Regions from separate parts of the Rhizobium sp. 10N427 genome, predicted to be linked through region 3. Evidence: predicted binding sites of a transcription regulator. Region 3 holds the regulator's gene; each other region holds the start of a gene.
What was found. Region 3 encodes PhoB, which activates phosphate uptake and scavenging genes when phosphate is short. Its sites were predicted from a motif close to TGTCATNNANCTGTCAT; they were not measured.
Positions count from the first base shown of each region.

Region 1: a site for PhoB is predicted at 4,146-4,162, ahead of pstS (phosphate ABC transporter substrate-binding protein PstS). Genes of this name have one in related genera too.
Region 2: a site for PhoB is predicted at 5,675-5,691, ahead of AC1DIJ_RS16695 (UDP-2,3-diacylglucosamine diphosphatase). Genes of this name have one in related genera too.
Region 4: a site for PhoB is predicted at 4,392-4,408, ahead of AC1DIJ_RS24450 (DUF47 domain-containing protein). Genes of this name have one in related genera too.

Region 1 covers NZ_JBFTID010000009.1:103,021-110,227, reverse strand. The annotation lists gene AC1DIJ_RS19670 (transcriptional regulator) at 1-1,520, shown strand, start outside; gene AC1DIJ_RS19665 (LysE family transporter) at 1,598-2,215, shown strand; gene AC1DIJ_RS19660 (cupin domain-containing protein) at 2,224-2,568, shown strand; gene AC1DIJ_RS19655 (MarR family transcriptional regulator) at 2,579-3,040, opposite strand; gene AC1DIJ_RS19650 (SDR family NAD(P)-dependent oxidoreductase) at 3,190-3,987, shown strand; gene pstS (phosphate ABC transporter substrate-binding protein PstS) at 4,276-5,298, shown strand; gene pstC (phosphate ABC transporter permease subunit PstC) at 5,382-6,359, shown strand; gene pstA (phosphate ABC transporter permease PstA) at 6,361-7,207, shown strand, end outside.
Region 2 covers NZ_JBFTID010000007.1:82,860-90,066, forward strand. The annotation lists gene AC1DIJ_RS16670 (NYN domain-containing protein) at 1-223, shown strand, start outside; gene AC1DIJ_RS16675 (TolB family protein) at 256-1,086, shown strand; cobalamin riboswitch at 1,104-1,285, shown strand; gene bluB (5,6-dimethylbenzimidazole synthase) at 1,329-2,012, shown strand; gene AC1DIJ_RS16685 (DUF2865 domain-containing protein) at 2,009-3,106, opposite strand; gene AC1DIJ_RS16690 (NADP-dependent malic enzyme) at 3,231-5,543, opposite strand; gene AC1DIJ_RS16695 (UDP-2,3-diacylglucosamine diphosphatase) at 5,757-6,560, shown strand; gene AC1DIJ_RS16700 (MFS transporter) at 6,711-7,207, shown strand, end outside.
Region 3 covers NZ_JBFTID010000004.1:21,325-28,531, reverse strand. The annotation lists gene pstA (phosphate ABC transporter permease PstA) at 1-934, shown strand, start outside; gene pstB (phosphate ABC transporter ATP-binding protein PstB) at 950-1,765, shown strand; gene phoU (phosphate signaling complex protein PhoU) at 1,812-2,525, shown strand; gene phoB (phosphate regulon transcriptional regulator PhoB) at 2,558-3,241, shown strand; gene AC1DIJ_RS09860 (GcrA family cell cycle regulator) at 3,309-3,845, opposite strand; gene AC1DIJ_RS09855 (aspartate aminotransferase family protein) at 4,271-5,470, shown strand; gene argF (ornithine carbamoyltransferase) at 5,510-6,427, shown strand; gene AC1DIJ_RS09845 (Hsp33 family molecular chaperone) at 6,522-7,207, shown strand, end outside.
Region 4 covers NZ_JBFTID010000014.1:122,668-129,874, forward strand. The annotation lists gene AC1DIJ_RS24410 (valine--tRNA ligase) at 1-467, opposite strand, end outside; gene AC1DIJ_RS24415 (DUF2497 domain-containing protein) at 587-1,468, opposite strand; gene AC1DIJ_RS24420 (protein-L-isoaspartate O-methyltransferase family protein) at 1,701-2,345, opposite strand; gene AC1DIJ_RS24425 (hypothetical protein) at 3,002-3,145, shown strand; gene AC1DIJ_RS24430 (hypothetical protein) at 3,167-3,400, opposite strand; tRNA gene AC1DIJ_RS24435 (tRNA-Cys) at 3,560-3,633, shown strand; gene AC1DIJ_RS24440 (hypothetical protein) at 3,828-4,061, shown strand; gene AC1DIJ_RS24445 (hypothetical protein) at 4,120-4,287, shown strand; gene AC1DIJ_RS24450 (DUF47 domain-containing protein) at 4,432-5,073, shown strand; gene AC1DIJ_RS24455 (inorganic phosphate transporter) at 5,073-6,077, shown strand; gene AC1DIJ_RS24460 (hypothetical protein) at 6,087-6,386, opposite strand; tRNA gene AC1DIJ_RS24465 (tRNA-Asn) at 6,504-6,578, shown strand; gene AC1DIJ_RS24470 (hypothetical protein) at 6,602-6,922, shown strand; gene AC1DIJ_RS24475 (hypothetical protein) at 6,923-7,207, opposite strand, start outside.

The DNA.
Region 1 (7,207 bases), on a different contig from region 3:
GCCGCCGCTTCCGCGACATGCAGGCGGATATCCTCGCCCATATCGTCGAGGTTTTGGCCGGTGCCGAACGGCTGCCTTATCTCGACCGCTGGATCGAGCTGGCACCCTTCGATCTCCGGCCTCACGAGTTGTTGTTGTCAACGCTCGCGACCGAGGGGCGGCTTCGCGATGCTGGCGAACATTTTGAGGCCACGTTGCGATCTTTTGCCACCGAGGGCATCGAGACCGCGTCTCTGCGCGCTCTCTGGGAAGACCTTCGCAGAAAACCTGCCAAACCTGCCGCCGTGGCATCCACGGCGCCTGAAACACCGCCATCGGAAACGCCTGCCGATAACCGCCGCCGCGCTTCGATCGCCGTCATGCCCTTCAACGACATGTCGGTGCTCGCCATACCCGGCGGCACGTCGGATGCGCTTGTCTATGACATCATTTCCCGGCTCGCGAAGCTCCGGACGCTAAAAGTCATTGCCCAGGGAACGATGTTTGCGCTGCGGGAGCGGATGCGCTCGCCCGAAGACATCGCCGCTGCCCTCAACGTCGATTACGTGGTCAACGGTATCTTCGAGCGCACCGGAACCCGCATCATCATCAGGCTGGAACTGATCGAGGCGCGGTCCAACACGATCGTATGGTCCGACGCGTTCGACCAGAATGCCGGAGAGACCCTTCTGCTGCTGGAGGAGATCGGTAGCCGCGTCGTCGCCTCGATCGAGCGGGAGATCGAAACGCAGGAGCGCAACCGCGCCTTCCTCAAACCGCCCAATTCGCTGGATGCCTGGGAAGCGCATCATCGCGGTCTCTGGCACATGTTCCGTTTCACCAAGGCCGACAACGATCAGGCGCAACAGTTTTTCGAACGGGCGATCAGCCTCGATCCCACCTTCGCCCGCGCCCATGCCGGGCTTTCTTTCACCCATTTCCAGAACGCCTTCCAGCATTGGGCGGACCGCGATGAACAGGCGGAACTGGCCTACCGGACGGCCAGCCAAGCATTGCTTGCCGACGACCGCGATCCGGCCGCCCACCTGTCGATCGGCCGGGCGCTATGGCTGCGCAAACTGCATGACCAGTCGATTGAGGAATTGCGCCAGTCCGTCGATCTCAGCCCGAGCTTTGCCTTCGCGCATTATTCACTGGCCTTCGTGCACTGCCAGTCCGGGGATCCGCAGGCCGCCATCCTTTCTGCAGACCAGTCGCAGTCCCTCAGCCCCTACGATCCGATGCTGTTTGGAATGCTGGCAAGCCGGGCGATCGCTCTGGTGCGCCTTGGTCGATACGAGGAGGCTGCCGATTGGGCCGCAAAGGCCGCGATGCGCCCCAACGCGCACGTGCATATCATGGCCATCGCCGCGCTCTGCCTTGCCGTTGGCGGGCGGCTTGATGAGGGGCGGGCGTATGTCGCGGCGATCCGCCGGCGGTATTCCGGCTATCATCTGGCCGATTTCTTCGCCGCTTTTCATCTCGTGCCGGTTGACCAGGCCTTGTTCCGGGAAGCCGCGACGCGCATCGGGCTGACGTGATTCCGTCCCACTTGGCCAAGCCATCCAAAGCCTCTAAGGTTCTGGTCTGAAACCATTTCCGCGAGTCTCATCAATCCATGTTTCTTCTCTCCGTTGCCGCAATCTGGGCGGTCGCCGCCATCACGCCGGGTCCGAATTTCTTCATCGTCGTGCGCACGGCGCTGGAGGGCTCGACGCGTGCCGCGGTCGCGGTCATCGCCGGGGTCATCCTCGGCACGGTCTGCTGGGGACTGGCCGGCTGGCTCGGCATCAGCGCCTTGTTCTCGGCCGCACCCTTTGCCTACCTGTTCCTGAAAATCGCCGGTGGTGCCTATCTTCTCTGGCTCGGCACCAAGCTTTTGTGGAAGACCTACAGCAAGTCCGCAACGCTGGGCGAACCTGTGGTCCGCCCCGCCATGAGCAGCCGGCAGGCCTTCTATTCCGGCCTGATAACCAATCTCGCCAATCCGAAATCGGCCGTCTTCGTCGCCAGTCTCTTTGCCGCCACCCTGCCTGCCGACCATTCCTGGGTGCATGGCGCTCTGGCCGTGGTGACGATGGTTCTGGTGTCCTCGCTTTGGTACACCTTCGTTCTGACGGTGTTGCGCAACCCCGCAGTCTCAGGCGCCTACGCGCGGGGACGCCGGCGCATCGACGCGATGGCCGGCATCATTTTCATGGGATTCGGCGTCAAGCTTCTGACATCTGCCCGATAGGAGACCGCATGCCGCATCAACTCGTATTCGACCCGGCGTCCGTCGAGCCCGAAGTGGGCGCGCCCGCCGCCGACCGCATCGTTTCCGGCAATCCGCAATTCCGCACCTGGAACCTGGAAGAAGCCGAAGGCGGACTCTACGCCGGCATTTGGGAAGCGACACCCGGTAAATGGCGGATTTCCTACGATGAGTGGGAATATTTCAACGTGCTGTCAGGCCATTCGATCGTCACAGAGGACGGCGGCGAGCCCGTGCATCTCAAGGCCGGCGACCGGATGATCCTCAAGCCCGGCTTCAACGGAACCTGGGAAGTCGTTGAAACGACTCGCAAGGATTATGTGATCCGGGTCTGAGTGCCGAACCTCAGCGCCTGAAACTCTCCGCGAAAGCAGGGGAGGAAATGCGGTTCAGGGTTTTGCGCAATTCTTCCGACGCTTCAGCGCCGAAGGCGTTTTCGAAGCGGTCGCGTGCTTCGGCCCAGAGACGGTTGGCTTCTTCCCATTTTGCCCGTCCGGCCTCCGTCAGCGTGGCCCGTTTGACGCGCTTGTCCTTTTCGTCGGGCACCAGCTCCACCAGCCCGTCCCGGATTAGCGGCTTCAGCGTGTGTCCGAGGGCGGAGAGGTCCATCACCAGCCCGTCGGCCAGGAATTTCAGCGACGGCTTGCCGTTCATATGGATCTGCGTCAGCAGCCCGAACTGCGTGCCTCTCAGCCCGCTTGGTGCAAAGACCTCCTCATAGAGCTGCCCGAGCTGGCGTGTCGCGCGGCGAAGCGCGCTGTTGCTGCAAACGGTCCAGCTTTCGAAGCCCGGTATTTTTTCGTCCATCGTCGTTCTCCTGATCCGGTGTCACCGGATTGCTGCCGGCCGTCAATCGTCTTCGATAATTTCTTCGGTGCGCCCTTGCGCAAGATGTCGTTGATCTCAATATAGTGGTATATGCCACTAATTGCCAACGCATCGAAAAGGATTTCACGATGTCAACTTCCTCCCTTGGTACAGCTCTCGTTACCGGCGCCTCCTCGGGTATCGGCGCCACCTATGCCGATCGTCTCGCAATGCGCGGATACGATCTGCTGCTGGTCGCCCGTGATGCAGCCCGTCTGAATGCCCTGGCTGAAAAGCTCACCACCGCTCACGGCATCAAGGCCGAGGTCCTGCAGGCGGATCTGACGAACAGGGAAGACGTGCGAAAGGTCGAGAAGCGCCTGCGCGAGGACGAGGCGATTACGCTGCTCGTCAACAATGCCGGTATCGGCCCTAAAGGCGCATTGCTCGAAGATGATATCGACTATCTCGAAACGATGATCGAGATCAACGTCGTGGCCGTCAATCGCCTCGGTGTCGCAGCGGCGCAGACCTTCGCGAAGCGCGGCAAGGGCGCCATCATCAACATTGCCTCGGTGGTCGCATTCCTCGCCGAACGCTTCCACGGCACTTACAATGCCAGCAAGGCCTTCGTGCTCAACCTGACCCAGTCGATTCATGCCGAGGCCAGCGCGAAGGGCGTCAAGGTTCAGGCCGTTCTTCCGGGCCTGACCCGCACCGAGATCTTCGAACGCGCTGGCGGCTCGGTTGATCAGCTGCCGCCGTCGATGGTGATGGACGTCACCGATCTCGTCGATGCGGCCCTTGCCGGCTTCGACCAGGGCGAACTCGTGACCATCCCGTCGCTGCCAGATCCTGCCGATTTCGAAGCGCTGAACGCCGCCCGCTATGCGCTCGGACCCAACCTCTCACACAACAAGCCGGCGAGCCGCTACGGCATCGCATAAGGCTCCGGTTTTTGCCGGGCTGCGTCAAACCAACGCAGTCCGACATTAACATTTTGTAATGTTTACAGAGCCTTACAGGTTAAATCCTTGATTTAGTGAACGAACAATCCTGCACGCTATGTGGGGCATCGGAGGCCGACTTCGAACTGTCGCAGAAATGTCATCAAACTGTAATGTGCAGCGCCTAGCCCGCCTTTGCGACGGGAATTTCAGCGCCCTTTGCCAGTGGATACCCCCTCCATGGCGCCGGTCTCGTCGATTGTTCGTTCCATTCAGGGAAGAGACCATATGCTCACCAAGACACTTCTTTCGGCCTGCCTCGGCGCCGGCCTGGTTGCTGCGCTCGCAGTGTCCGCTTCCGCCGCCGATATTACCGGCGCCGGCTCGACCTTCGTCTATCCGGTTCTGTCCAAGTGGTCCGCGGACTACAACAAGCAGACCGGTGACAAGCTGAACTACCAGTCGATCGGCTCGGGCGGCGGCATCGCCCAGATCAAGGCTGCGACCGTCGATTTCGGCGCTTCCGACGCCCCGATGAAGCCTGAAGACCTCAGCGCTGGCGGCTTCGGCCAGTTCCCGGTCGTCGTCGGCGGCATCGTCCCCGTCATCAACGTCAAGGGCATCAAGTCGGGCGAGCTGAAGCTCTCCGGCAAGGTTCTGGCCGACATCTATCTCGGCAACGTTACCAAGTGGAACGACAAGGCGATCGCCGACCTGAACCCGGGCCTCAAGCTGCCCGACAGCCAGATCGCTGTCGTTCACCGCTCGGACGGTTCGGGCACCTCGTTCAACTGGACGAACTTCTTCTCCAAGGTCAACCCGGACTGGAAGTCCAAGGTCGGTGAAGGCACTGCCGTCAACTGGCCGGTCGGCATCGGCGGCAAGGGCAACGAAGGCGTCGCTGCCTACGTCACCCGCGTGAAGGATTCGATCGGTTACGTCGAATACGCCTACGCCCTGCAGAACAAGCTGCCCTTCGTTCTCGTTCAGAACGCCTCCGGTCAGTATCCGAAGCCGAATGCAGATAGCTTCTCGGCTGCTGCTGCCAGCGCCGAATGGGGCAAGGCCCAGGACTTCTACCTGATCATGACCAACGCGCCTGGCGAAAAGGCCTGGCCGATCACCGCCACCACCTGGGCGATCATGTACAAGGAGCCGAAGGATGCCGAGCGCTCCAAGGCTGCTTTCGCCTTCTTCAAGTGGGCACTCGAGAACGGTCAGAAGGAAGCCTCTTCCCTCGATTACGTTCCGCTGCCGGCCACGCTGGTGAAGCAGATCGAAGACTACTGGACGGCGTCCTTCAAGGGTTAAGTCCTGGAAATGCCGGGGCAGGGAGCATTCGCTTTCTGCCCCGTTTGCTTTGACGCCCCCTCAAAAGCAAGTCGAGTATCGATATGAGTGAAGCACTGGCATCGCTGCCGGCCGTCGTGCCGGATGTGAAGCGCCGCGACGGCGCCAACGGCGACCGCATTTTCCATTGGATCGTGATGGGCTGCGGCCTGTTCGTTCTCGCCGCGCTCCTGGCGGCGGCAATCTCCATGGCATGGGGCGGCCTTCTCGCCTTCCGCACCTTCGGCTTCGGCTTCATCACCGGCACCGAATGGGATCCCGTTGCTCAGCATTTCGCAGGTCTGGTGCCGATCTACGGCACGCTGGTGACCTCCGCGCTCGCCATGCTGATCGGCGTCCCGATCAGTCTCGGTATTGCCGTCTTCGTCACCGAGGTGGCGCCGCGCTGGCTGCGCGGACCGATCGGCGGCGCCATTGAACTGCTCGCCGGCATTCCCTCGATCATCTACGGCATGTGGGGCCTCTTCACTTTCGCGCCCTTTATGTCGGATTACGTCCAGCCGGCGCTGATCGACTGGCTCGGCCCGATTCCCGGCATCGGCCTGCTGTTCTCGGGCGCCCCAATGGGCATCGGCATGCTGACGTCAGGCATCGTGCTGGCGATCATGATCATCCCCTACATCTCCTCGGTCATGCGCGATGTCTTCCTGGTCGTCCCGGCGCAGCTGAAGGAATCGGCCTATGCGCTGGGCTCGACCCGCTGGGAAGTGGTGCGCGACATCGTCATCCCGCACACCCGCACCGCCGTCGTCGGCGGCATCTTCCTCGGCCTCGGCCGTGCGCTCGGCGAAACGATGGCCGTCACCTTCGTGCTCGGTAATACCCACAATATCGCGGTCTCGCTGATGGAGCCCGGCAACTCGATCGCCGCCGCGATCGCCAACGAATTTACCGAAGCCGATACCGACATCTATCTCTCGTCGCTGATCGCGCTCGGTTTCATCCTCTTCGTCGTGACCTTCATCGTCCTTGCCGCTGCCAAGCTGATGCTGCTGCGCATGGCAAAGCAGAGAGGCGAATAAGATGACCGGCTCCAACTCCATCTATCGCAGCCGCCAGATCAAGAGCGGCATTGCACTGACGCTCTGCACCGGCGCCACCGGCCTCGGCCTGATCTTCCTCGTCTGGATCCTCTGGACAACGCTGGTCAACGGTCTCTTGGCGCTCAGCCTGAAGCTCGTCACCGAAATGACGCCGCCCCCTGGTGAAGACGGCGGCCTCGCCAATGCCTTCGCAGGCAGCCTGATGATGGTCGTGCTCGCCGTCATCATCGGCACGCCGATCGGCATTCTGGCCGGCACCTACCTGGCTGAATTCAGCCGCGGCAAGAAGATCGGCGCGGTCATCCGCTTCATGAACGACATTCTGCTTTCGGCGCCGTCGATCATCATCGGCCTGTTCGTCTATGAGCTCGTCGTCCGCCAGACTGGACACTTCTCGGGTTATGCCGGCGGCATCGCGCTCGCCTTCATCTTCCTGCCGGTGGTCGTGCGTACCACCGACGAGATGTTGCGCCTTGTACCGGACGTGATGCGCGAGGCAGCTCTTTCGCTCGGCATTCCGCGCTGGAAGGTCACGGTCGCCGTGCTCTATCGCGCCGCCTCGGCAGGTATCCTCACCGGCATTCTGCTCGCCGTCGCCCGCATCTCCGGCGAGACGGCGCCGCTGCTCTTCACTGCGTTGAACAACCAGTATTGGAGCACGGATATGTCCGAGCCGATGGCCAACATCCCGGTGGTGATCTTCCAGTACGCGATGAGCCCCTACGACGAATGGCATGTGCTCGCCTGGGCGGGCGCCTTCGTCATGACCGCAATTGTGCTGCTTCTGAGCGTGGGCTCCCGCGCCATTCTGAACCGTAAAGGTGGCA
Region 2 (7,207 bases), on a different contig from region 3:
CCGGCCCTATATCACCCAGGCGCTGCAGGCGGCCAAGCTGCAGGGCGAAGGCTGGCTCGATATCGCCGAACTCGGAACGCTGTTGCGGCAGGTCTATCCGGAGTTCAAGGCGCAGCATTTCGGCGCTCCGAACCTCAGCTCGCTTTTGAAGCGATGCGCCTTTATCGAAACGCAGATGCATGGCACAAACCGCATGCAAATCAGAATGAAGCGGAACGGCTAAGCGCCGGGCCGCAGCAAATGCGGGAGGCATGCATGCGCAGTTCGGTCGAGATCTACAACATCCGCACGGCCAAGAGCCGGGTCGTGTTCCAGACGGAGCAGCTGATCGAGGCGCCGAATTTTTCGCCCGATGGCCGCTACCTGCTGCTCAACGGCGATGGCCTTCTGTATCGCTTGTCACCGGATGGTGAGGGCGGCCTGCAGCAGGTCGACACCGGCTTTGCCACTGCCTGCAACAACGATCACGGCATTTCGCCCGACGGAAAGCAGTATGTGATTTCCGACAAGACCGAGCACGGCAAATCCTGCATCTATACGCTGCCCTCGGAAGGCGGCGCGCCAAAACAGATCACCGAAAACCTGCCATCCTATTGGCATGGCTGGTCGCCTGACGGAAAGGAACTCGCCTATTGCGGCATCCGCGGCGATCTCTTCGACATCTATACGATTTCCGTCGATGGCGGGGCCGAGCGGCGGCTGACGCATGGCGAGGGGCGCAATGACGGGCCGGATTATTCCTTTGACGGGCAGTGGATCTATTTTAATTCCAGCCGCACCGGGCTGATGCAGATCTGGCGGATTCATCCCGATGGGACCGGTTTGGAGCAGGTCACGCACGACAATCACGGCAACTGGTTTGCCCATCCGGCGCCCACCAACGACAAGGTGCTGCTGCTTTCCTACGACGCTGACGTCTTCGATCATCCGCGCGACCTGCATGTGCGCCTGCGGTTGATGGATATGGACGGCGGCAATCTGACGACGCTTTTCGAGCTGTTCGGCGGGCAGGGCACGATCAATGTTCCCTGCTGGTCACCTGATGGTGACGAGTTTGCCTATGTCCGGTATCTCCCGGCCACTTGAAGCTTCTCTGAAAAGCGGGCAAGAGGCTTTCGTCAGGTGCCCGCTTGCCGCGGGAGAATCGGGAATCCGGTGCAAGCCCGGAACGTGCCCAACGCTGTAAGGCCGACGCCTGCCGCATCATGCCACTGGTTGACACCGGGAAGGCTGCGGCGGGCGGATGACGCCAAGTCAGAAGACCGGCCTGGCATCATAGACTGATCCCGCGCGGACGGCGGGGCGGTTGCGTTGTTGGGGATTTGACGATGCGGCCCATGAACAAGGATGCGCTTGAAGGCGCGTCCGCCTTTTCCGCTGACGAGCGCGACGCCGTCTACCGGGCGATCATGACCAGGCGCGATGTGCGCGACCAGTTTCTGCCTGATCCCATCCCATCCGATGTGCTGGTGCGGCTGCTTGAGGCCGCACACCACGCGCCCTCGGTCGGCTTCATGCAGCCCTGGAATTTTATCGTTGTCGAAGATGCCGGTGTGCGTCAGCGCGTCTGGAACGCCTTCGACAGGGCGAACCGCGAGGCGGCCGGGATGTTCGACGGTGAGCGGCAGGCGACATACCGTTCCCTGAAGCTGGAGGGCATCCTCAAGGCGCCGCTCGGCATCTGCATCACCTGCGATCCGTCACGCAGCGGTGACGTCGTGCTGGGGCGCACGCATAATCCGCGGATGGATAGCTATTCAACCGTCTGTGCGGTGCAGAACCTCTGGCTCGCGGCACGGGCCGAAGGCATCGGCGTCGGTTGGGTCAGCATTTTCCATGAGAGCGAACTCAAGGACATTCTCGGCGTGCCCGAGCATGTCGAGATCGTCGCCTGGCTCTGCATCGGCTATGTCGATACGCTCTATAGCGAGCCCGAGCTGGCCGTCAAAGGCTGGCGGCAGCGGCTGCCGCTCGACGAGCTGATCTTCCGCGATGGCTGGGGCCGCCGCTAATTCCGCTGTTGCTGCTGCGGCTGCGGGCCTGAGGTGGCCGGATTCTTCAGGTCGATGCTGCCCTGGTCGCCCGCGAGAAATTGCGGGCCTATCTGGCGTACCTTGCTGTTTCCGGGGTCGTAGGGGCGGTCGGGTACCTGTGCCTGCGGCGCAGCCGGTGTGGGGGCAGCAGTTGCCGGCGGCTTGGTGGTGATCGTCGTGATCGAGCCCTTTGGCGGCGGGGCGCTGACCGTCTGGTTCTTGCGCATCTGTTCGTAATAGGCGGTCAGATTGCAGGTGCAGGAAGATTTCTCGCCGGGCGCCCGGTTCTTGTAGGCGAAGGCGTTTGGCATGGCGCTGTAGCGGGCGCCAGTCGCGGCCGAGATCATGTTGGCCGCGTCGGTGTTGGAGACGTCCTGATAGAAAAGCTCGGTCTCGATGCCCGGGCACATTTTCGAGCAGGTCGAGGCGTCGCGGCTGAAATCGATCGAAGTCGCATTGGTGCTGATCGGGAAGAAGCCGCCATCGCAGCTGCGTACGCACATGGTGCTGACATGCGACATCATCTCGCCGCGCGGCACGCCATATTGGGTGTTGCCTTCCTCGCCGTTGCCGAGCGGAATGAAGGTATCGCCGCGCATCGCCTGTTCTTCGGTGCTTGGCGCCGGGACATAGGCGCGCTCGTCCGGCTGATAACCCGGATCGTCGTTGCAGCCGTTATCGTCGAGGGCGGCCATCAGTTCGCGGCGTTCGTTGACATCGCTGCCGCCGGCCTCCCGCAGTTGGTTGCGGCGGTCCTGGAGGTGGTGGATGTTGTCGATCATCCGCGATTCCGATTCCTGCAGGTCGCTGCAGTAGCGGTCATTCTCGCCGCCGATGACGACCATGCTGTCTACGCTGCAGCCGTTGCTGCGCAGGTCGTTGCGCAGCTTGCGGAGCTCGAGGTTCTGTTCGGCTATGGCGCTTGCATATTGGCGGATCTCCGGGCCGTTGCCGATCACCTGCGGCAGGTCGGCAAGGCGTCCGCGCAAATCTTCGCAGATCGCGCTGGTCTGCGCCGCCACGGGCGCGGCAGCGGCGAGAAAGAGAGCAAGGGTCAGGATTCGGCGTTTCACGGTATCATCCCGCAGCATAGTAAACCGGAAGCGGCAGAGCATTTGCCGCATCCGTTCTGTCTAGCTGCCTTCCGTTAACAAGCTAACGAAGGAATTCTAACGCATTTTTCCGATCGACGGCAAATCACGCCGGCTGCTGTGCCTCGACCACGGCGAGAGCTGCCATATTGACGACGCCGCGCGAGGTCACCGACGGCGCCAGGATGTGGGCCGGAAGGGCCGTGCCGAGCAGGATCGGGCCGACATGCAGGCCGTCGGTCATCGACTTGACGACACCGAGCGTGATGTTGGCCGCATCGAGGTTCGGGAAGACCAGCAGGTTGGCTTCGCCATGCAGCGTGGTGGACGGCATGACGCGCTTGCGGATTTCGTCCGCGATTGCGCTCTCGCCATGCATTTCACCGTCGACCTCGAGATCGGGGGCGGTATCACGGATCAGCTGCAGGGCACCGCGCATTTTCGTGGCGCTTTCGCTTTCGCGCGAGCCGAAGTTGGAATGCGAGACGAGGGCGGCGCGCGGCGTGATGCCGAAGCGCTTGATTTCCTCGGCAGCCAGAACGGCTGATTCAGCCACTTCCTCGGCGCTCGGATTGAACGTCACGTAGGTGTCGGTGAAGAAGGTCGCGCCGCGCTGCGAGATCAGCAGGCTGAGTGCCGAGAAATCGCGGACATCCTTGCGCTTGCCGATGATCTGGCGAACGTCGCGCAGGTGCTTCTCGTAACGCCCTTCGAGGCCGCAGATCAGCGCGTCTGCTTCGCCGCGGCGCAACGCCAGCGCACCGATGACCGTGGTGTTGGTGCGCACGATCGTGCGGGCCGCTTCCGGGATGACGCCCCGGCGGCCGACGAGGGACAGATAGAGATCGACATATTCGCGGAAGCGCGGATCGTCTTCCGGGTTGATGACGGCGAAGTCGGAAAGCGGGCGGATGCGCAAGCCATAGCGCTGCAAGCGGGTCTCGATGACCTGCGGACGGCCGATCAGGATCGGTTCGGCAATGCCTTCTTCGATGAGAACCTGAGCGGCGCGGAGCACGCGTTCGTCTTCACCTTCGGAGAAGATCACCCGCTTCTTTTCGGCAGCCTTGGCGGCCGTGAAAATCGGCTTCATGATGAAGCCGGAGCGGAAGACGAAGCGGTTCAGCTGGTCGAGATAGGCGTCGAAATCGGTGATCGGACGGCGTGCGACGCCGCTCTCGGCCGCGGCCTTGGCGACGGCAGGCGCGATGCGCAGGATCAGGCGCGGATCGAAGGGCGAAGGGATCAGGTAGTTCGGTCCGAAGATCGGCGTTTCGCCGGAATAGGCGCGGGCAGCGACATCGGACGGCTCTTCGCGGGCGAGGCCGGCGATGGCGCGGACGGCTGCCATCTTCATCGCTTCGTTGATCTCCTCGGCGCCGCAATCCAGCGCGCCGCGGAAGATGAAGGGGAAGCAGAGAACGTTGTTGACTTGGTTCGGGAAGTCCGAGCGCCCCGTGCAGATCATCGCGTCCGGCCGGGCAGCACGGGCGAGTTCCGGCATGATCTCCGGCGTCGGGTTCGCGAGCGCCATGATCAGCGGCTTTTCGGCCATCTGCTCGAGCAGTTCCGGCTTCAGAACGCCGGCAGCAGAGAGGCCGAGGAAGACATCGGCGCCGCCGATGTTTTCGGCGAGCGTGCGGGTATCGCTCTTCTGCGCGTAGACGGCTTTCCATTGGTCCATCAGCACGTTGCGGTCCTCGTAGACGAGGCCTTCGATGTCATGGACCCAGATGTTTTCGCGCTTGGCGCCGAGTTCGACGAGCAGATTGAGACAGGCGAGCGCTGCAGCGCCGGCGCCAGACGTGACGATCTTGACGTTGCTGATCGACTTGCCGGCCAATTCCAGGCCGTTGAGGATGGCGGCGGCAACTATGATCGCGGTGCCGTGCTGGTCGTCATGGAAGACGGGAATGCGCATCTTTGCGCGCAGCTGCTGTTCGATCTCGAAGCATTCCGGCGCCTTGATATCTTCGAGGTTGATGCCGCCGAAGGTTGGCTCAAGCGAAGCGACGGTCGAGACCATCTGCTCGACGGTCGAGGCATCGACCTCGATATCGAAGACGTCGATATTGGCGAACTTCTTGAAGAGAACGGCCTTGCCTTCCATCACCGGCTTGGACGCCAGAGGGCCGATGTTGCCGAGGCCGAGAACGGCAGTGCCGTTGGAGATGACAGCGACCAGATTGGCGCGCGAGGTATAGTCGGCGGCCGTCTCCGGATCGTCGCGGATCGCGAGACACGGCGCGGCGACACCGGGCGAATAGGCGAGTGCCAGATCGCGCTGGTTTCCGAGCGGCTTGGTCGCCTGAATTTCGAGTTTGCCGGGGCGGGGATAGCGGTGGAAGAACAGCGCCTGTTCGTCAAGAGTTCCACCTGTCAGGTTCTTCTCCGTCTTGGATTTGTCCTGATTATCCATTGCCTTCTCCAATACCGCAGTCATGTCGTTTGAAGCCTTCTCCATACAACAATCGGTGCGGCGGGACAGCGGGAATTTGAGGTTGAAAGCGGAAAACTCTTGTGCCCGAGGGATGCGTCAAACAACCGCGCTGTCATCTTCCTGAAACACGAGTCTGATTTTGGAAGGCCAGATGAACGATGGGGCACGGGCAGGATGCCTGTGATGGATTACATGGATACGCGACACTTCCGTACGCTCTTCATTTCCGATGTGCATCTCGGTTCCAAGGCTGCCAAGGCCGACTTCCTGATCGACTTTTTGCGCCACCACGAGGCAGACACGATCGTCCTCGTCGGCGATATCGTCGATGGCTGGCGCCTGAAGCGCAGCTGGTACTGGCCGCAGGTCTGCAACGACGTCATCCAGAAACTGCTGCGCCAGGCGCGCAAGGGTACGCGCGTCGTCTACATTCCCGGCAATCACGACGAATTCCTCCGCGACTTCCCGGGCATGCATTTCGGCGGCATCGAAGTGGCCGAGCGGATGATGCACGAGGGCGCCGACGGGAAGAAGTATCTGGTGCTGCATGGGGACGAATTCGATGTCGTCGTCCGCAATGCCCGCCTGCTCGCCTATCTCGGCGACTGGGCCTATGACATGGCGATCCGCATCAATATCGTTCTGGCCGCCATCCGTCGCCGCATGGGCATGCCTTACTGGTCGTTCTCGGCCTGGGCCAAGCTGCAGGTCAAGCATGCCGTCAACTTCATCGGCGAGTTCCAGCGTGTCGTGGCCGACGAGGCCCGCAAATGTGGTGCCGACGGCGTCATCTGCGGTCACATCCACCATGCCGTCATCGAAGAGATGGACGGCGTGCGCTATATCAATACCGGCGACTGGGTCGAAAGCTGCACGGCGATTGCCGAGCATGAGGACGGCACTTTCGAACTGATCACCTGGAATGCGATCGCCAGCAGCGAGCCGGTGACTTTGAAGCTGACGCACCAGCCTGAGCGCGCGCCGCAGGCTGCCTGATTTTCAACCCGCCATATTGCAAGACATTTAGCCGTTGCCTCCGGGCAACGGCCCTATTTATTTTTTAAAACGTTTCAAATGGGCTATTTCTCGCCATAGTCGCCCCTAGGTTGATGTGTTAGGCAGCGCACAGTTTCCTGCAGGTCCACCATGATTCCCGCCCAGAATGCCTCTGTCGATGAGGGGGCTCCGCCGCGTTTCCGGCTGCTCAGCGCCCTGTCTTACTGCGCCCCGCTGATCGTCAACGGTGTCGCGCTTCCATTCTTCCCTGTCTGGCTTGCGGTTCACAAATTCACCGATCACGAGATCGGCGTCATCCTTGCCGTGCCGATGGTCGTGCGCGTCCTCGTGGCGCCGGTTGTGGCGATGTATGCCGACCGGATGAAGGAGCGCGCCGACGTGCTCCTATGGTCTGGCGGGTTGTCGCTGCTGACGGCGATCGCACTTTACTGGACGACGAGCTTCTGGCCGGTGCTGATCGTGTATAGCGTCCAGGGCGCCACCTTTGCGCCCTATGTGCCGATCGTCGAATCGATCGTCATTTCGGGCGTCCGGCGCTGGGGGCTGGATTACGGATCGATGCGCGTCTGGGGATCGATCGCCTTCATCGTCTCGACGATGATCGGCGGCGAAATGATCGGCTTGTG
Region 3 (7,207 bases):
CGCTCCTATCCAGCTGCGCGATATGGTCGTCTCCGACCCGTCGATCATCGGCAAGACGGTCAATGTCACGGTGCTTGCCGACGCCAATATCGATAGCGCCAGCAAGGGCCAGATCGATCTCTCTGTCGATGAGAAGAACCGCAAGGTGAACGACAAGCAGGTCGGCTGGATGAACGAGCTGAAGGCAAGCGGTGCTCTCTTCAAGCAGTTCAACACAGGCCTCTTCGTCAATGGCAATTCCAGCCGTCCGGAAGCAGCAGGTCTGGGCGTTGCGCTCATCGGCTCGCTCTACCTGATGCTGATCGTTCTGGTTCTTGCTCTGCCGATCGGTGTCGCCGCCTCGATCTATCTCGAGGAGTTTGCGCCGAAGAACAAGCTGACCGATCTGATCGAGGTCAACATCAACAACCTCGCTGCCGTTCCGTCGATCGTTTACGGTCTGCTCGGCCTCTCCGTCTTCATCAACTTCATGGGTCTGCCGCGTTCCGCGTCGCTGGTCGGTGGCCTGGTGCTGACGCTGATGACCCTGCCGACCATCATTATCGCCACGCGTGCTGCGTTGCGTGCCGTACCGCCGTCGATCCGCTCGGCCGCTCTCGGTCTCGGCGCATCGAAGATGCAGATGGTGTTCCACCACGTTCTGCCGCTTGCCATGCCGGGCATCCTGACCGGTACCATCATCGGCCTTGCGCATGCGCTCGGCGAAACCGCGCCGCTTCTGCTGATCGGCATGGTCGCCTTCGTTGCCAATGCGCCGACCACGCCGCTCGATCCGTCCACGGCACTTCCGGTCCAGGTCTATATGTGGGCCAACGAAGCCGAACGCGCCTTCGTGGAGCGTACCTCGGGTGCCATCATCGTCCTGCTCCTGTTCCTGATTGTCATGAACATCGGAGCCATCCTCTTGCGCCGTCGCTTTGAGCGCCGCTGGTAAACGGAGTAGAAACCCATGAACATGTTGACAGAAGCAGCAGTTGAGAAGGCTCTGGACCAGAAGATGAACAGCATCCCTTACAAGATGATCGGCCAGGACGTTTCCGTCTATTACGGCGAAAAGCGCGCTCTCTTCGACGTCAAGCTGAACATCCGCGAAAACACCGTGACTGCGCTCATCGGCCCGTCCGGCTGCGGCAAGTCCACTTTCCTGCGCAGCCTGAACCGCATGAACGATACGATCGACAATTGCCGCGTCACCGGCAAGATCACGCTCGATGGCGATGATATCTACGATCCGGATATCGACGTCGTCGAACTTCGCGCCCGCGTCGGCATGGTGTTCCAGAAGCCGAACCCGTTCCCGAAGACGATCTATGAAAACGTCGCCTACGGCCCGCGCATTCACGGTCTCGCCAAGTCGAAGGCCGACATGGACCAGATCGTCGAGACCAGCCTGCAGCGCGCCGGCCTCTGGAACGAGGTCAAGGACCGCGTGCATGAATCCGGCACCGGCCTGTCCGGCGGCCAGCAGCAGCGCCTCTGCATCGCCCGCGCCGTCGCCGTCAGCCCTGAAGTCATCCTCATGGACGAACCCTGCTCGGCGCTCGACCCGATCGCCACCGCAAAGGTCGAGGAGCTGATCCACGAGCTGCGCGAAAGCTACACGATCGTCATCGTGACGCACTCCATGCAGCAGGCGGCCCGCGTCTCGCAGCGCACCGCCATGTTCCACCTCGGCAACCTCGTCGAGGAGAACGACACCGACAAGATGTTCACCAATCCGGACGATCCGCGCACCCAGGACTACATCATGGGCCGCTTCGGCTGATCTTTGGCGTCACGACTTCCGATAGAGACACTCAAGGACATTTCCCATGGCATCGACACATATCTTTTCTGCATATGACGAAGATCTGAAGTTCCTGACCCGCCGCATCTCCGAAATGGGCGGTCTGGCGGAACAGATGGTCTCCGACGCTGTGCGCGCGCTGGTCAACGGCGATGGCGCACTGGCGCAGAAGGTCATCTCCGACGACGTGATCCTCGATCACGCCGAGCGCGAGATCAACGACAAGGCGATCGTCACCATCGCCCGCCGCCAGCCAATGGCGTCGGACCTGCGCGAGATCATGGGTTCGATCCGCATCGCTGCCGACCTCGAGCGCGTCGGCGATCTCGGCAAGAACACCGCCAAGCGCGTCATCGCCGTGCAGAGCACCGGCGTTCCGCGCAAGCTTGGCCGCGGCCTGGAGCATCTCTCCGAACTGGCGCTCGTCCAGCTCAAGGAAGTGCTCGACGTCTACACGACGCGCGCTGCCGATAAGGCGAAGTCGATCCGCGAGCGCGACGAGGAAATCGACGCGATGTACACCTCGCTGTTCCGCGAGCTTCTGACCTACATGATGGAAGATCCGCGCAACATCACCAGCTGCACACACCTTCTGTTCTGTGCCAAGAACATCGAGCGCATCGGCGACCACGCCACCAACATCGCAGAAACCATCTACTACATGGCGACCGGCGCCCAGCCGGAGGGCGAGCGTCCGAAGGACGACACCGCCAACACCGTCGGCGCGGTCACGGAATAATATCCGGACCGGGCCTCAGGAGACAGAACAGAATGATCCCGAGAGTTGCAGTCGTTGAAGACGAAGAAGCACTGAGCGTGCTTCTTCGTTACAATCTCGAAGCCGAAGGTTTCGAGGTCGACACCATCCTGCGCGGCGATGAGGCGGAAATCCGCCTTCAGGAGCGGACGCCGGACCTTCTTATCCTTGATTGGATGCTGCCTGGCGTATCAGGCATCGAGCTTTGCCGCCGGCTGCGCATGCGCCCGGAGACCGAGCGCCTGCCGATCATCATGCTGACGGCGCGCGGCGAGGAAAGCGAACGCGTTCGTGGCCTCTCGACCGGTGCCGACGACTATGTCGTCAAGCCGTTCTCGACGCCCGAGCTCGTCGCACGCGTCAAGGCGATGCTGCGCCGCGCCAAGCCCGAGGTTTTGTCGACCGTGCTGAAATGCGGCGATATCGAACTCGACCGCGAGACGCACCGCGTTCATCGCAAGACCCGCGAAGTCCGTCTCGGACCGACCGAATTTCGCCTGCTGGAATTCCTGATGGCCTCTCCCGGCCGCGTCTTCTCGCGCTCGCAGCTTCTGGACGGCGTCTGGGGTCACGACATCTATGTCGACGAGCGCACCGTCGATGTCCATGTCGGCCGTCTGCGCAAGGCGCTGAACTTCTCCAACATGCAGGATGTCATCCGCACCGTTCGCGGCGCTGGATATTCGATGGAAGCTTGAAGCTTTCGGAATTGAGACCACAAAAAAACGGGCCGCGAGGCCCGTTTTTCGTTTGTGCTTACCCGGCTCAGTTTGCCCGGGCTGCTGCCCTGCGGCGCTCGTTGACCGGCTGGTAGGCCAGGCGCTGGTGGTAGGTGCAGTAAGGCGAAGAATCCGGGCTTTCGCAGCCGCAGAAGTGGAAATCGTCCTTCAAGGGATCGCCGACCGGCCACTTGCAGGTGCGCTCGGTGAGCTCCGTCAGGCCGAGACGGCGGGAAATCGGGACGATCACGTTCTTGGCGGGACGGTATTCCATCTCCTCCATGACGTCGATCTCGATCTCTTCCTTCAGCATCGTCGCGCCCTGCTGGCGGGTGACCGTACGGGTCGTCGCCAGACGCGATGCGTAGGTTGGGGCGCGGGGTGCTGCCGCCGTACGCTTGGGAGCGCGCGCAGCCGTGGCGTTGCCGCCGGCCTTCGCACGGCCCGGCAGCGCCAGACGGTGAACCTTGCCGATAACGGCGTTACGGCTGACGCCGCCAAGCTGGGCAGCGATCTGGCTCGCGCTCAGCCCTTCGGACCACAGTTTCTTGAGTTTCTCGACCCGCTCGTCTGTCCAGTTCATGCCCTGTGTCTCCGCCGTTTAAGCGTTGCGAAGGCAGAATCCCTCACTGTTTGCCCCGGACGAATCCGGCACAAGAAACGCTTGACTAATTTTGGTGACTAGTTCCGCCGCATGCAGTCTAGTAATTGAGTTTTAACCTAGTGTGAGGCTGACTCCGTGACAAGAGTCGCAGGAATCCGGATGAATCGAATTCGGGGTTTTCCCCAACTTGCTTCCCCTGAGAGTCATTTCTGCAACATTAGCTGTTGATAAAACGCGACATTGCTTGAGCGTCTCTCAGAAGCCACGAAAGCCGCAGTTTTGTTGACATTGCAGTGCGAAAAGTAAATAGTGCCAGTCGCCGCCGAAAGGCGGCATTTTTAATTTTTCGGACCTGGTTTTTAGCCGGAGTCCGGTTGCCCGTAACGCTGACAGGAGACCGCGCCATGGCTGAAGCCGCGCCGCTATATGATACCTATTCTCGTGCCCCATTGCGGTTCGAGCGAGGTGAGGGCGTGTGGCTGATTACCGAAAGCGGCGAACGATATCTGGATTTCGGTGCCGGCGTTGCCGTGACCTCGGTCGGCCACAGCAATCCGCATGTCGTGGATACCCTGAAGGCGCAGGCCGACAAGGTCTGGCACCTGTCCAACATCTATGAAATCCCCGGGCAGGAAAAGCTCGCCAGGCGGCTGACGGAGGCGACTTTCGCCGACAAGGTGTTCTTCACCAATTCCGGCGCGGAAGCCCTGGAATGCGCGATCAAGACCGCACGCCGCTATCAGTATTCGAAGGGCCATCCCGAGCGTTTCCATATCATCACCTTCGAAGGCGCCTTCCACGGCCGTACGCTGGCGACGATCGCTGCCGGCGGGCAAGAGAAGTATCTCGAAGGTTTCGGCCCCAAGGCCCCTGGCTTCGACCAGGTGCCCTTTGGCGATATCGACGCTGTGCGCGCCGCAATCACCGATGCGACCGCAGGTATTCTGATCGAGCCGGTTCAGGGCGAGGGTGGCATTCGCCCGGTGACCACAGAGTTCATGAAGGCGCTGCGCGCGCTCTGCGACGAGAAGGGCCTGCTGCTCATTCTCGACGAGGTCCAGACGGGCGTCGGCCGTACCGGCAAGTTCTTTGCCTATGAGTGGTCCGGCGTGACCCCTGACATCATGGCTGTCGCCAAGGGCATCGGTGGCGGCTTCCCGCTCGGCGCCTGCCTGGCAACGGCGGAAGCTGCGTCCGGCATGAAGGCCGGCACCCACGGCTCGACCTATGGCGGCAATCCGCTGGCCATGGCCGTCGGCGGCGCCGTGCTCGACATCGTCCTTGCCGAAGGCTTCTTGCAACATGTCCGTGATGTGGCTCTGGTCTTCCGCCAGGGCCTCGCATCGCTCAAGGACCGCTATCCCGATGTGATCGAGGATATCCGCGGCGAGGGCTTGCTGCTCGGTATCAAGGCCGCCGTTCCCTCGACTGAACTCCTGGCTGCCATCCGCGGCGCCCACCTGCTTGGCGTGCCCGCCGGTGACAATGTCGTGCGCCTGCTGCCGCCTTTGGTCGTCACTGCCGAGGAGGCCCGCGAGGGTCTTGCCCGCATTGAGCAGGCTGCCGAAAGCATTCGCGCATCGAAGGCCAAGAAGACGGCTTGAACGGATAGATGCCTTCCGGGGCAAACAGGTAAGGACGACATGGCTTCCCCCAAACACTTCCTCGATCTTTCGGCGATGAGCTCTGCCGATCTGCGCGTCATCATGGACGACGCGATGCTGCGCAAGCAGGCGTTCAAAGCAGGCAAGGGCGACAAGCCGCTGGCCGGCAAGATGCTGGCGATGATCTTCGAAAAGCCTTCCACACGGACGCGCGTCTCCTTCGATGTCGGCATGCGCCAGCTGGGTGGCGAGACGCTGTTCCTCTCGGGCACCGAGATGCAGCTCGGCCGCGCCGAGACGATCGGCGACACGGCCAAGGTTCTGTCGCGCTATGTCGACGCGATCATGATCCGCACCACCGAGCATCACCGCATGCTGGAGCTTGCCGAACACGCAACGGTACCGGTGATCAATGCGCTGACGGATGATACGCATCCCTGCCAGATCATGGCCGACATCATGACCTTCGAAGAGCATCGCGGCCCGGTCAAGGGCAAGACGATCGCCTGGACCGGCGACGGCAACAACGTGCTGCATTCGCTGGTCGAAGGAGCTGCCCGTTTCGGCTACCGCATGAACATGGCTGTCCCCCTTGGTTCCGAGCCGAAGGATCACTATCTGAACTGGGCCCGCAATGAGGGCGCCGAAATCATGCTCAGCCATGATGCCGACCGTGCGGTCGAAGGCGCCGATTGCGTGGTAACCGATACCTGGGTCTCCATGAATCAGGAACATCGGGCTCGCGGTCACAACGTCTTCCAGCCCTATCAGGTCAATCAGGCTTTGATGGCGAAAGCAGGCAAGGATGCATTGTTCATGCATTGCCTGCCGGCTCATCGTGGTGAGGAAGTGACGGACGATGTGATCGATGGCCCGCAATCCGTGGTCTTCGATGAAGCGGAAAACCGTCTTCATGCGCAGAAATCGATTCTTGCATGGTGCCTGGGCGCGATCTGAACCATATTGGACGCCACATCCGGCCTGATGGCTTGGTGGCCGCGCGAGCGGGAAGACAGCTTGGTCTGCCGCTCTGACGACTAGGAGTAAGACCATGGCAGACACAGCCGCCGCTCTCAACGAGCTTCATTTCGCCGGCGATGATCACGTCGTCCCATTTCAGGTTGAAGGCCTGGATGTGCGTGGCCGCGCCGTCCAGCTCGGCCCGATGCTCGACGCCATCCTTGAGCGCCACCACTATCCCGCACCCGTCGCCCGGCTTCTGGCCGAAGTCGTGGTCCTGACGGTTCTGCTCGGCACGTCGCTGAAATTCGAAGGCAAGTTCACGGTACAGACCAAGGGCGATGGCCCTGTCGACCTGCTTGTTGCCGATTTTGCGACACCGGAGAACGTGCGCGCCTATGCGCGTTTCGATCATGCGCTGCTCGATCAGGCGATCGCCGACGGCCAGACCGAACCCGAGCAGCTGCTCGGCAAGGGCGTGCTGGCGTTCACCATCGATCAGGGCAAGTTCAGCCAGCCCTATCAGGGCATCGTCGAACTCGACGGTACCTCGCTCGAGGATATTGCCGGCGTCTATTTCCGCCAATCCGAACAGATCCCGACGCGCGTCCGTCTGGCGGCTGCCGAACTTCTCGACCGCGACAGCAGCGGCAAGCCGCGGCATCGCTGGCGGGCAGGGGGGCTTGTCGCCCAGTTCCTGCCGGAAGCGCCCGAGCGCATGCGCCAGCCGGATCTGCATGGCGGAGACGGCGATGAAATTTCGAAAGGTCTGAAGGA
Region 4 (7,207 bases), on a different contig from region 3:
ACGGCCTGCGACAGACCCTCGTCCATGGTGAAGCGTTCGCGCGACCAGTCACAGGAGGCGCCAAGGCGCTTCAGCTGGTTAAAGATCAGGCCGCCCGATTCAGCCTTCCATTCCCAGACCTTGTCGATGAAGGCGTCGCGGCCCATGTCGCGGCGGCCCGGAAGCTGCTGTTCCATCAGCTTGCGCTCGACCACCATCTGCGTGGCGATACCCGCATGGTCCATGCCCGGCTGCCACAGCACATCCTTGCCGCGCATGCGCTCGAAACGGATCATGATGTCCTGCAGCGTATTGTTGAGCGCGTGGCCCATGTGCAGGGAGCCCGTCACGTTCGGCGGCGGGATGACGATCGTGAACGTTTCGGCACCGGGCTTCTTGTTGGCGCCAGCGCGGAAAGCATCGGCTTCGTCCCATTTCGCAGCGATTTTGGGTTCGACTGCGGCGGAATCATAGGTCTTGTCGAGCATTTTATGACCAAACTTCGGGGTTTTAGGATGCGGGTTTGTAAATAGGATGGCTGCGGGCAAGTCAATAAAAAAGCCGCCCCGGAGACCGGAGCGGCTTGTTCGGTAAAAAGCGTTTCCGGTTAGCGGCGCGGACCGCGCGCCACGCGCTCGATTTCTTCACGCACGAGGCGTTCGACCAGCGTCGGCAGATTGTCATCCAGCCATTCGCGCAGCATCGGACGCAGCATGTCTTCGGCGATCTCATCGAGCGACCGACGCTCGGCGCCATCGATGGCAAGCGCCAGCTCTTCGAAGGAACGTGCGACCTGAAGGCTGGCATCCTGCGAGATCAGCGCCTGGGCTTCTTCCATGATCTGCGGCAGAAACTGGGGCATGGCAGCCGGGGCTTCGGCGACGGGTGCCTCCGGCGCGATTTCGGCCTGCGGAGCGATCGTTGCCTGCGGCTCCGGGAACACTTCTGTGGCAGCGGCTGCTACCGGCTGAGGGGCAGCGTCCACCGGTGCGGCTTCGGCAACAAGCGGCGCCTGCTTCGGTGCCGGCAGCGGAGCAACGACGGGAGCGGATACATGCTCGACCGGTGCACGGACCTGTTCAGCGACGGGCTCGGCCACGGGTTCCGGCTGGCGGAAGACCGGCGGAAGCTCGCGCGGCGGCTGGGCTGGCAGACGCTCGGAGGCGGCACGAACCCGGGCGGCGACATCGGCAAGCGACATGGAGCGCGCGGGCTCCTCGATATCGCGCGTACCTGCCGAATTGGCGGCGACGAAGCGCGGATCGGCCTGCATCACCGGCTCGGGAAACTCGACATTGGCATAGGTGTCGTCGACGGTCAGACGGATGTTGGAGTCGCTGCCTTCGTCTTCGCCGTCATCGCCGTAAACCGGCGGCAAAGATTGGGAAATGGCCTTTCCGGCACCCGGATCATTGCTCTCGATGATCTGGCGGATCGACGCCAGGATCTCTTCCATGGACGGTTCACGCGCTACGCTTGGCTGAGCCATATCTATCCCCGTTATGCTAAAAGCAACGATCGGATTGCGTGGTGTGGGCATCCGAATCACCCAGACACTAGAATACCCAAGACGCGAAAAAAATCATCGCGAATCAAATGAATGCGTCCATGCACAGTTTTGTTGGATGAACTGCGGACCGTCTGCCCGGCCCGGTTTCAGCGCCGCAAACGCAAACGGGCGCCGGAGGCGCCCGCATCGTCAAAGAGCAATGCAATGCTGCTCAGAACACAAATTCGCGCAGCTTTGCGAAGCCCGGAAGCGGCTTGACCGACGCGTTGAAGAAGACATTTTCGGAAACGGCGCCGCGCTCGGAAACGAAGACCTTGGCGCGGGCGGCGTTGCCGTAACCCTCGACCGTGACCAGACGGCCGCCCTCGGCGAGCTGGCCGAGAAGAGCTGCCGGAACCTGCTCGACGGAACCGTTGACGAAGATCAGATCATAAGGCGCGCCGGCCGTATGGCCCTTCTCGAGACCGCCGGTCACAACGGCGACATTCGGATAGGCTGCGAGATTGGCCTTTGCCGTTGCGGCAAGCGCTTCATCGGATTCGAGAGCGGTAACCGAACCGGCGATCAGCGACAGCAGCGCCGAGGTGTAGCCGGTACCGCAGCCGACTTCGAGAACCGTGTCGTCCTTGGTGATCGCGGCAAGCTGCAGCAGCTTTGCCAGCGGCGAGGCTTCCATCAGGAAGCGGCCGGGACAGATCTCGACGTCATTATCGATATAGGCCAGCGCCTTCGACTTTTCCGGGACGAAAGTTTCGCGCTCGACCGTCAGGAACGCGCTCAACACGGAATGGGACGTCACGTCCGTCGTACGGATCTGGTTGTCGACCATCTTCACGCGTGCTGCTTCGAAATCCATCTTATCCTCTTGCCCGTTTTCGGCGCCTACATGCGTCTCTTAATCCCGGGTTCGGATGCTTTCAAGGCTCCGCGCGCGGCTGCGGCAAGAATACTTGAGTGGACGCGGCGCTGTCGCGTGCGCCGGAGCGCATTCCAAACTCCGAAGTGGCATAAAGCGTGGCCCTGTGGTATTCTTGCAACCGGAGGAAATGAGGAGGAGCAGGCCATGTCTGCCATGTTCGTGCATTTCACACTCTTCGACTTGTTCATCGGTGCGGCGCTCGTCGGCATTCTTTGCTGCGGGCTGGTCAACAGCCGGACGAGTTGAGGACAATCACAGCGCAGCAGGCAGGAATCAGTAGGCCCGCTCTTTAGGTTCGAATGCGAAGCACGGGTTTTACGATTTTCATTCTGCTGCTGATCGCCGCCGCAAGCGTCATTCTTGCGGGCGTCTTGTCCATGCGGCTATCCCTAGCGGGAACGCTCGGAGATTGCTTCACTGGAGCATGCGGCTACACGACCGTGTTCATCGCCTGGCCGGGCTTGACGCTTAGCTTTTTTGCCATCGGCGCCTATCTTTATCTGAAATCCGCACCAAAACCCTGAACAGCGTTTCAGGAACATGTCAGCTTCGCTTGCGATAAAGGCCGCAATCGAAGCGAACGCGGAATAGGCATGAACAGATCCCTGATACTCGGCGCCTGCTTTATCGGCGGTTTCGTCGCAATCATTCTCTGTATTCCACTGATCGGCTCTGCCGCACCCAGCGTCACCACAGGTGGCGTCTCGCCGATTGCCGCGCTTCAAAGATCGAATTGAGGCGTTGGATAGCCGCGCGGATCAGCGCATTGTCTTCAAAAGCGCCGCCAATGCCGCGGCATCCGCCCTCGCCACCCGCTCCTGCATATGCCCTTCGGCAAGATAGCCAACGGCATCCAGCGCTTCCTGCTCACTCCATCCGGCGGCAACCGCCGCCTCGATCAAATCGCGGAACGCGAACTGAAGCGCGTCCTGGCACCGAATGTGGCGGTCGGGATCATCCTTGGTGACAAAGGGTTTTGAGATATTCCTCATATATGGATAATGAGCGGATTCGCTGAATGATCAAGGGCGCTGGATGCCGATTGACGGTGGACGAGTTGTTGCCGGTCAAGATTTTTCGAAAAACACCTCTTGCGGTTTCCTTTGGATCATTCTAAATCCGCGCCACCACTGAACAAGTCGTTCACGGATGGCCTCGTGGCGGAGTGGTGACGCAGAGGACTGCAAATCCTTGTACCCCGGTTCAATTCCGGGCGAGGCCTCCAAACTCAACAATCCAAGCTTGTATTGCCGGAATACATCCCCGCCCCTGCGGCCGGTGATGTATTATCCATTTTTGGGATAATGCTGTTTAAGCTAAAGCTTATCTGTGAATATAATCAGACTCTACTTCTGATAATATAGACATGATCAAAATCCCATGTGACGTTGCATCCTGCGTATAGAAGCGGGATGACACATGGCGAAAACGAGATACATTTTCGATCATAAGTCTGAGAAAGCGGTCCTATTTCAAGCAGGCAAGTTTTTGTTCCCAATCGGCGGCAGCAAGGCCGAGCACTGGATCGACGGAGACTATGTTTTCTCCCTGACGACGCAAAAAATTGCCTACTGGATCCTCGGCCAGGACTTGTATGGCCATATCGGCAACGGCGAACTGACCCGCGAGCCGCTGTTCTACTTCGGTGAATGAGCAGACTTGACTATTTGCTTAAATGAGAACAAAATAGGAACATAAAACGGAGGTTCCTATGACCCATGCCGAACAGGTGATTGAGAATGCGCTTGCGACCGTGGCTGCCAGCCGCGCCGAGCGGGAAAAGGACGAGGAGCGCAGACGGCGCGTGTTCGGCAAGATCGATATCGGCCTGCCCCTGCCTCAGATCAAGAACCGGCAGCTGACACTCGACCTTCATTAAGAGAATCGTATTCCCGAGGCTGTGTGAAACCTGCCTCAAACGCGTGGAAAAGCCTGCTGGCGCGGTATGTTCGGCCCGGCTTTTATTGCAACAGGACCCCATTTGTGACAGTTGCGTGACAACTCAAGCACTCACGGGGTCGCCATGTTAAGCTGGTTTCGCAAACTTCTTCCGCGCGAAGATCGATTCTTCGATCTTTTTGCTCAGCACTCGCGCACCGTCGTCGGCGCGGCGGAATCGCTGAACGAATTGTTGGCCGGAAACGATACCGAGCGGCATTGCAACCGCATCGTCACGCTGGAAAACGAGGCCGACGATATTACCCGCGAAGTTTTGCTGGCCGTGCGCCGCAGCTTCATCACGCCATTCGACCGCGGCGACATCAAGGATCTGATCCAGTCGCTCGATGACGCGATCGACATGATGCACAAGACGGTCAAGACCATCCGCCTGTTCGAACAGAAGAGCTTCGATCCCGGTATGCAGGAGATGGGCAAGGAAATCGTCAAGGCGGCACATCTGATTGCCGAGGCCATTCCGCTTCTCGACCGGATGGGCGCCAATGCGCAGCGGCTGACATCGATCGCTGAGGAAGTCACTCGGGTCGAAGGCAAGTCGGACGAGCTTTACGATCTCGGTCTGAAAGACCTGTTCCGCCGTCACGGCGCCTCCAACCCGATGGCCTATATCATCGGCAGCGAGATCTATGCCGAGCTCGAAAAGGTGGTCGACCGGTTCGAGGACGTTGCCAACGAAATCAGCGGCATCGTGATCGAGAACGTCTGATGGATGCCACCCTCGCCTTTCCGCTGCTGATCGGACTGATCGCGGTCGCGCTGTTCTTCGATTTCCTGAACGGACTGCACGATGCGGCGAACTCGATCGCGACAATCGTCTCGACTCGTGTTTTGAAGCCCCAATATGCCGTGATGTGGGCGGCGTTCTTCAATTTCATCGCCTTCCTGTTCTTCGGTCTGCATGTGGCGGAAACGCTGGGCACCGGTATCATCAATCCCGAGATCGTCAGCCCGCTGGTGATTTTTGCGGCCTTGATGGGCGCGATCATCTGGAACATCGTCACCTGGGTCTTCGGGATACCGTCGAGCTCGTCGCATGCACTGGTCGGCGGTCTCGTCGGCGCCGGCCTCGCCAAGGTCGGCTTCAGCTCGATCGTCTGGGGCGGCCTGCTGAAAACGGCAGGAGCCATCGTGCTGTCGCCGATGATCGGCTTTCTGCTGGCGCTGTTCCTGGTGCTCGCCGTCTCGTGGATCTTCGTGCGGCAGACGCCGTTTGCCGTCGACAGCACCTTCCGCATCTTGCAGTTCGTCTCCGCTTCGCTTTATTCGCTTGGCCACGGCGGCAATGATGCGCAGAAGACCATGGGCATCATCGCCGTGCTTCTCTATTCGCAGGGCTATCTCGGCGGCAGCTTCCACGTTCCGCTCTGGGTGGTGCTTTCCTGCCAGACGGCGATGGCGCTCGGTACGCTCTTCGGTGGTTGGCGAATCGTCCACACGATGGGATCGAAGATCACCAAGCTCAATCCGATGCAGGGTTTCTGCGCCGAGACCGGCGGAGCGCTGACGCTGTTCGGCGCGACATGGCTCGGCATTCCGGTTTCGACGACGCATACGATCACCGGCGCCATCATCGGCGTCGGCGCGGCAAAGCGCGTCTCAGCGGTGCGGTGGGGGCTTGCCGGCAATATCGTCATCGCCTGGGTGGTAACGCTGCCGGCGGCGGCATTGATCTCGGCGCTGTTCTACTGGGCCGCGGGCTTCTTCGCCTGATTCCAGACTTTAGCTACCGGCGGGCCTGCCCCGCCGGTGCCACCAGACCGACAGCCTGCGGCGCCAGCGGCGCGCCAAAGGCAGATCGTGCGACAGCACGATGAAGCCCAGCGGCAGCATCCAGAAGCCGAGGATGGGCAGAAACCCCAGGAAGCCACAGACAATCAGCAGCAGTCCGATGCCGATCCGCGCCATGCGCGAGCGCGGCAGCGGGATGCGCCAGGAGCCAAGAACGAGCTCGCCGGTCGCATGATCGATGCCAAAGTGCTTGGCGCGCGAATTTCCAGTGTTGTTTTTCCCGTCAGTCATCCACAGGAGATGGGGATAAGTGCAGCAATTGCAAGCAGATGTCATTTTTTTGAAAAAACCGCTTGGCAAATCGAACAAGCATTTGTATTAGCCCACTCACACCGCGGCAAGCGGTGATCCCTGGTAGCTCAGCGGTAGAGCATTCGACTGTTAATCGACAGGTCGCCGGTTCGAATCCGGCCCGGGGAGCCAGATTCATCAGCATAGCTGATAGATTGAATGAGCCGGTTCGTCAGCGAACCGGCTCTTCTTTTTTCTGCACTTCGATGTGTGGAACAAACCCCGCCCTCGCCGCTTACCATCTGATGGCAGAGGATTTTTCAGAACGGTGCGAGCAAGCCCTTCAGCGGTTCATGGCGGAGTTCGGCATAACCGAGCGCGACAAAGCGATGCGCCATATCGTGCAGGATTGGCTGATCAGCCACGGCTATGCCGAAACGCGCGAAGGCAAAGCCGAACGCACCGATGGCGATAGCGGACGCGATCCGGAGTTCGTGCAATATCCAAGCTATTACAAGGATGGCGGCACGCTCTGATCAGAGCGACGACGATGCCGTGTTGATCAGATCGCAATCGATGCGCAGGCCGATCTCGCTGACGCAGAAGCGCCCGCTGTCTTCGCCATCACTCGACGCGAAATTCAGCGGCGGCGGCACGCGGACCGGTTCAGCCGTCCAAAGGACCGGCCGCGACAGGTCAAGACGCTGGCTCTCAGCAGATTCGCTCTTCAGGATAGCAGTGGCCGCCATCATGCCGCCGATCGTCAGGGCAACCGACAGGGCGGCTTTGAACGACATATCCGCTGCTTCGATAAAGGAAAT